Regions from separate parts of the Pseudoalteromonas sp. TB41 genome, predicted to be linked through region 2. Evidence: predicted binding sites of a transcription regulator. Region 2 holds the regulator's gene; the other holds the start of a gene.
What was found. The regulator FliA, encoded in region 2, starts transcription of late flagellar genes. The targets are predictions, from matches to a motif close to CTAAAGNTNNNNNNNNNNNNGCCGATA.
Positions count from the first base shown of each region.

Region 1: L641_RS0103410 (VC2046/SO_2500 family protein) is a predicted target of FliA. The motif match lies at 2,148-2,174, and genes of this name have one in related genera.

Region 1 is NZ_AUTH01000020.1:52,518-56,115, forward strand. It holds gene L641_RS0103390 (PAS domain S-box protein) at 1-914, opposite strand, end outside; gene L641_RS0103395 (SprT family zinc-dependent metalloprotease) at 1,160-1,852, shown strand; tRNA gene L641_RS0103400 (tRNA-Tyr) at 1,878-1,962, opposite strand; tRNA gene L641_RS0103405 (tRNA-Tyr) at 2,012-2,096, opposite strand; gene L641_RS0103410 (VC2046/SO_2500 family protein) at 2,209-2,736, shown strand; gene L641_RS0103415 (DUF6172 family protein) at 2,949-3,251, shown strand; gene L641_RS0103420 (YchJ family protein) at 3,319-3,598, opposite strand, start outside.
Region 2 is NZ_AUTH01000082.1:48,319-51,916, forward strand. It holds gene flhF (flagellar biosynthesis protein FlhF) at 1-630, shown strand, start outside; gene L641_RS0112235 (MinD/ParA family protein) at 623-1,483, shown strand; gene L641_RS0112240 (RNA polymerase sigma factor FliA) at 1,510-2,220, shown strand; gene cheY (chemotaxis response regulator CheY) at 2,261-2,644, shown strand; gene L641_RS0112250 (protein phosphatase CheZ) at 2,661-3,428, shown strand; gene L641_RS0112255 (chemotaxis protein CheA) at 3,443-3,598, shown strand, end outside.

The DNA of each region.
Region 1 (3,598 bases), on a different contig from region 2:
AAAATTGTTTCTGCAGCTTTATTAAAGCTCAAAATAGTGCCTTTAATATTGATAGTAACGATGCCGTCAATGGCAGTTGATAAAATAGCATCAAGGCGAGACTCTTCAGCTGATTTTTTCCCCAACAGCATTCTGTAACGGATCATGCCATTGATGATCACAACCACCGCTGTTAATAAAAGCGTGGCGAACGACACACTAATAGCAATAAAGGTTAGATGTGATTGGTTTGTTTGCTCGTTAATTATCGGGCTTGTTGCAATAAATCGCGTAGCAGCCATGCCCATATAATGCATACCAGCCACGGCAAGGCCAAGAATAAGGGCGCAAATAATACGATTATGCACAGGCGTTAATTTTTTAAAGTGTGCTGGTAAATGAAAACGTGCATAGAGACTTATAAAAGACAGCAGCACTGCAACAACAATTGAAGTGCCAAACCATATTGGATCATAACGAAGTAAAGGACTTAATTGCATCGCGGCCATACCGCTGTAATGCATGGTGCCAACACCCGCGCCAAATAAAAGAGAGCTTAGAATTAAATTGATAATACGAGGGTGAGAGCTATATGTTTTCAAACAAGAAAAAGCAATGGTACATGCCAGTAAAGCCGGTATAAACGACACAAAAGTGAGTGTGGGGTCGTATTCAATTGTAGTGCACAAAGAAAATGCGAGCATAGCAATAAAGTGCATGCTCCAGACCCCTCCGGCAAGGACTAAGGCAGCGGTTATATTGGCTAACTTTCGATAAGATTTAAAATGTGTATTATTTGCTAAATCGATAACGTGCAAAGAAAAATAAGCTGCAAAAATTGCGGTGAGGATAGATAGTGTCACTAAACTTGGGTCGTATACACCATTAATAATTAGGCTTGGATCTGGTTCGTTTATAAAAAAATTAGCTAACATCAATCATTCACATAATAACTCTTAAATTCAGTCTAATATAAAATACAATAATAATCACAAGGTATTGAGTTATAAATTACAAAAGTAACGTAAGTGTTTTAAGCTCTAAACCATACTATTTATTGAGTAGCACTAAATGCATTGTTATTAAAATGGCATTTAGTGAGGATTATTTATAGATTAGCCGTTATGGTACAAGGTAAAATAAAACCCAGTGGTTAATTATAAATAGGCAGCATTCATTGTTGGATTACACTTTAAAGCGTAGTAAGCGAAGAAAAACAGTGGCTATCAAAGTCGCACAACGTGAGCTTACGGTATATGCGCCCCATTTTGTAACGAAAACACAAATTAATGAATGGCTGTTAAGTAAACAGGACTGGATTGATGCTCAGTTACATAAGCAACAAATTCAAGCCGATACACGACAGTTTCCACTCAAAACCCAGAGTATTAAATTATTTAATGAAGCTGTAAATGTGCAATTTGAAAACGCAGCACGCACTCAATGGCAGCAGCACAATGAAAGCCAAACGCTGTTACTGAGTATTTCTTCACGTGTAAAGTATCAAACGCAAATGTATCAAAGTTTGCTAGAGCAGTTTCTGCATGAGAAATTAGAAAGTTATATTGAAATGCGAGTTAACGATTATTGTCAGCTGATGGGTGAAAAGCTACCGAGTAATATTCGTATTCAATTGTATAAATGTCGCTGGGGTAGTTGTAATCGCAGGCGTGAACTAACCTTCAACTTACACTTGGCAAGTGCACCGACATGGGTCATTGACTACGTGATTGTTCATGAATTAGCACATTTAAAATATTTAAATCACAGCGCTCAATTTTGGCAACGTGTGGGATTATTTTATTCAGATTATAAACAAGCAAGTAACTGGTTAAACAATCATGGTATGAGTTTACAGTGGGTATTTGAATAAAAAGAAATAAGGTAGAGAAGAGAAGTGGTGGAGGGAGCTGGATTCGAACCAGCGAAGGCTGAGCCGTCAGATTTACAGTCTGATCCCTTTGGCCGCTCGGGAACCCCTCCACACTAATTGTTATTGCATTTGGCCCCACTTAACTTAGCCTAAGAAAAGTGGTGGAGGGAGCTGGATTCGAACCAGCGAAGGCTGAGCCGTCAGATTTACAGTCTGATCCCTTTGGCCGCTCGGGAACCCCTCCAATGCAACGCGGCAGATAATAGCAAACTTCTTATTTAAGTAAAGAAAAAAGCTAAAGAAAATTCAAATTTAGCCGATAAATACTTATTAATTAGTTAAATAGGCTAAAGTCTATGCAGATTGGTGATTTGTTAATCACGGAGAGCCAGTTAAAAACGAGGCTTAACGAAAGTGTGCACGAAAACCGCCGAGGCGAGTTTGCACTTTTATTAGCAATGCTCTCTCACGATGCACTCGATTTTAGTGAATTCCACCTACCCAAAAGTGACACTAAGCATTATCATGCCGATGAAGATGCTCTGCGTAAACAATTTGGCGCAGGTCCAAAGCAGCCATTAGCGCCAGATACCTTTAATATGTTAATTGGTAAAAATAACACAGAGCTTTTAGCAAAAATGGGAAGCGCTGTAGGGATGAGTGATATAAAGTTAACTCAGTGCTTAAAGCCTGAGCCATTTAATATTCGTGATGATAAAAACCACATTCCACTGACTGTCATTGATAACTGTGAATTAGCGGTACGTCGACGAATTCAAAATACCAACACCGAGCTATCAAACCCTCAAATGGATGCGGTGGCATTTTATGATGATTTACAAAATGAAGCTATCCACCAGCCATTACATTTGTTTAGTGCCTAATTATATGTGTTCAATTGCTGCTTTATACATGCCATTTGATTGTAATAAACTGTGTTTATAGTAGAAAGTAACTATTGGTTTTATAAGTGCTTTATTTTAATAACTGATTTAATATAAAAAAAGCATCCAAAATTTAAATGCAATTGCTATAATGGCGCAAATGGTATGACATTAAATGCCATTATCATTAAACCAAGGTAATTAGGAACGTAATGAAGAAAACATTCACGCTGAATCATGAGAAAATCAAATACCCTCGTATGGTTGATGCTGCAAAGCATGAAGTGAAAAAATATTTGAAAAGAGAACGTAATAAAACTTTACCTGTTGATGCCGACTACTGGGCATTTGATTGTAAGTTTGGTAACACGGCTGAAGAAGCCCAAGTGGTTCACGTTGCTGAAATTAACAATCACATCAGTGAAATTGAAAAGCAAGGTTTAACTTCTTTTTACTTAGAGATTTTAGCAAGACCTGCACAGCGTCAAGATTTCGATGAAGATGATGGCGAGTAAAACGCTAATTTGCGTTTAGTGTAGTTTTTGAAAATGGGCCTTGTGGCCCATTTTTTGTAGCTGAAGTTTATACACTATGACATTTTTTGTATTTTTTATTACTGCCACAAGGGCACGTATCATTACGTTTTACTTTAATATCGGCAACCGGTGTAATCTCACCATTAAGGTATCGCCATTGTCCATCTTCTTTAATAAACCTTGAATTTTCTGCCAACTCGCAATATAAATCTTGATAAAAGTAGTGAGCTTTAAATGTAACAAATCCTGTTTCATCATTATAACCAGAGTCTAATACGGTTAAGTTTATAAAACGGCAACTATTTGCAAAATCTTTAATTTCTGAA
Region 2 (3,598 bases):
GGCGTGGGTAAAACCACCACAGTTGCAAAACTGGCAGCATTGGGTGCACAAAAATACGGTGCCGATAAAGTAGCGCTTATTACTACCGATACTTACCGTATTGGTGCTTATGAGCAGCTAGCAACGTATGGTCGTATTATAGGTTGTGGCGTTAAACAAGTTAAAGATGCAAATGAATTAGCAGAAGTTTTATACCATTTACGAAATAAACGTCTAGTCTTAATTGATACAGCGGGAATGAGTCAACGTGATTTACGCTTAACCGAGCAGTTAAACACCTTAATGCGTAATCAGCGTGTTGATATACGTAGTTATTTAGTATTAAGTGCGACGGCGCAAATTAATGTATTACAAGAAACAGTAAGGCACTTTAAAAAAGTACAGCTAAGCGGATGTATTTTTACTAAACTTGATGAGTCATTGAGTTTAGGTGAGATTATTAGTATTGCGATTCAAAATCGTCTCCCAATAGGGTATCTTACTAACGGTCAGCGAGTACCAGAAGATATTAGAGTGGCAAATGCCGAAAAACTAGTAAAAAAAGCTGAGCAATTGTATTTAAAAAGAATAAAAGCACAACAATCACGACACCAATCAGTGGCGTCGAGCACAGTAGAGATGTATGATTAACACAGTTTTAGATCAAGCAAGCGGCCTTCGCAAAATGAGCAAGAATAATAATAACGGCGTAAAAGTTATCGCTGTCACCGGCGGCAAAGGTGGAGTGGGTAAAACGAACGTATCCCTTAACACGGCAATCGCGTTAGGCCAACAAGGCAAACGTGTGCTTGTACTAGATGCTGATTTAGGATTAGCGAATTGTGATGTGATGCTTGGACTGCGCGTTGAGCGTAATTTATCTCATGTTTTATCGGGCGAATGTGAACTTGATGATATTTTAGTCGAAGGTCCCGCAGGCATAAAAATAGTGCCTGCAACATCGGGTTCGCAAAGTATGGTTGAGTTATCACCCTCAGAGCACGCTGGACTTATTCGTGCATTTAGTGAACTTAACACCGACTTTGATATTTTAATTGTTGATACCGCTGCGGGTATTTCCGATATGGTGCTGAGTTTTTCTCGCGCAGCGCAAGATGTGGTTGTGGTGGTATGTGATGAGCCTACATCAATTACCGATGCCTATGCTTTAATTAAAGTACTTAGCCGTGAGCACGGCGTTTATAAATTTAAAATTGTTGCCAATATGGTGCGTAGTTTACGCGAAGGGCAGGAATTGTTTGCAAAACTTTCAAAGGTTACCGACCGATTTTTAGATATATCAATGGAGTTGGTTGCAACGGTTCCATATGATGAAAATATGCGCAAATCAACGCGCCGCCAAAAAGTAATTGTTGAGGTTTTTCCTGGGTCGCCTGCTGCAATTGCTTTTAAAACACTGGCTACAAAAATTGCTAAGTGGCCAACACCTAGTCAAGCCTCGGGTCATTTAGAGTTTTTCATTGAGAAACTAGTTAGTAACTAACAATGACAATACCGGTGAATAGAGCTATGGGATATCAGTCAACACAAAATTTAAATATGATTGTTGAAAAGCATGCCTCATTAGTCAAAAAAGTGGCGTGCCATTTAATTGCTCGTTTACCGGCCAGTGTGCAGCTAGATGATTTAATTCAATCGGGTATGATTGGTTTAATTGAAGCTTCAAAAAACTTTGATGCGAGCAAAGGCGCAAGCTTTGAAACCTTTGCCGGTATTCGTATTCGTGGTGCGATGATAGACGAAATGCGCCGAGGCGATTGGGTTCCACGTTCAGTTCACAGAAAAAGCCGTTTGGTTGCAGAGACTATTGTTGCGCTTGAGAACAGTTTAAACCGTGAACCTAAAGATAGTGAAGTTGCTGAAAAACTTGAAATTTCGCTAAATGAGTACCATCATATTTTAAACGATGTAAATGTAAGCAAAGTGTTAGGTATTGAAGACCTTGGTATAGATGACGATGTGATTACACCTCATGGCCAAGATTTAGCACTAGACAAACCGTTCAATAATGTTAAAAATGAACGGTTTAATGAGTCTTTACTCAGTGCAATAAAGTCGTTACCGGAAAAAGATGCAATGGTGCTTTCTTTGTACTATAACGATGAGATGAATTTAAAAGAAATTGGGCATATACTCGATGTAAGTGAATCGCGTGTAAGTCAGATACATGGTCAGGCGATGATTAAGCTTAAAGCAAAAATCAATGACTGGATAAACTAGAAGTAAGTAAATAAAGGTTCAGGCCTCACTGGAGGATGTTTTGGATAAAAACATTAAAATTCTTGTTGTTGATGATTTCTCAACAATGAGACGTATTATTAAAAACCTGTTGCGCGATTTAGGTTTTACCAATGTTCAAGAAGCAGATGACGGGTCAACTGCTTTGCCTATGTTGCAAAATCAAGCGTTTGATTTTGTTGTAACAGATTGGAATATGCCAGGCATGCAAGGTATTGATCTTTTGAGGGCAATTCGAGCTGATGAAAAATTAAAGCATATTCCTGTTTTAATGGTTACAGCAGAAGCTAAAAAAGAACAAATAATTGCTGCGGCCCAAGCAGGTGTTAATGGTTATATTGTTAAACCATTTACTGCAGGTACATTGAAAACTAAATTAGAAAAAGTGTTCGAACGCTTAGGTTAATGAGAGGGAGAGGCTTATGTCAGCACCTGCTGCGCCTCAGATTACTTTAGAACAAGCTCGCCAGTTAGTTGTTTTTTTAGAAAATGGTGAGCAAGATAAAGCGAATCAGTTAATTTTAGAAACAGCTTCACAAGAGCAATCACAGTTATTTGCTGAGGTGGGTAAGTTGACGCGTCAACTGCACGAAGCTTTAAAAAGTTTCGAGTTAGACACGCGTTTAACAGACATTACCACTGATGCCATCCCTGACGCAAAAAAACGCCTTAACTATGTCATGGAAATGACAGAAAACGCAGCCAATAAGACAATGGATGCGGTTGAAGCAAGCTTACCATTAGCACAAGAAATCGCTGACGAAATAGCTGATATCAAGCCAACGTGGGATCGTTTAATGAACCGCGAAATAGAGCTTGGTGAGTTTAAATCACTTTGTCATAGTATTGATAAGTTTATGAGCAGTTCTCATCACAAAACCGATGAGTTACAAATGCTGATGACTAATGTGCTGATGGCTCAAGACTATCAAGATTTAACCGGTCAGGTTATTCGCCGTGTTATTGAACTTGTCCGTGAAGTTGAAGAAAGTTTAATTCACCTGTTGACTGCATTTGCAGCGCAAGGTGGTGAGGTTGAACCAACTGAACAACCAGAAAAAATAGAAGATCCCATTGTTGCACAAACACTAGCAGGTCCCGAAGGGCCTATTATTGATAAAGAAACGCGTAATGATGTTGTATCTGATCAAGATGAAGTTGATGATCTATTATCAAGTTTGGGCTTCTAATAGGAGAGTACTGCATGAGCTTTGAAGTCGATGAAGATATTTTACAAGACTTTTTAGTAGAGGCCGGAGAAATCCTTGAGCTTTTATCTGAACAGTTAGTAGAACTGGAAAACAACCCAGATGATACTGAGCTACTAAACGCAATATTTCGCGGTTTCCACACTGTAAAG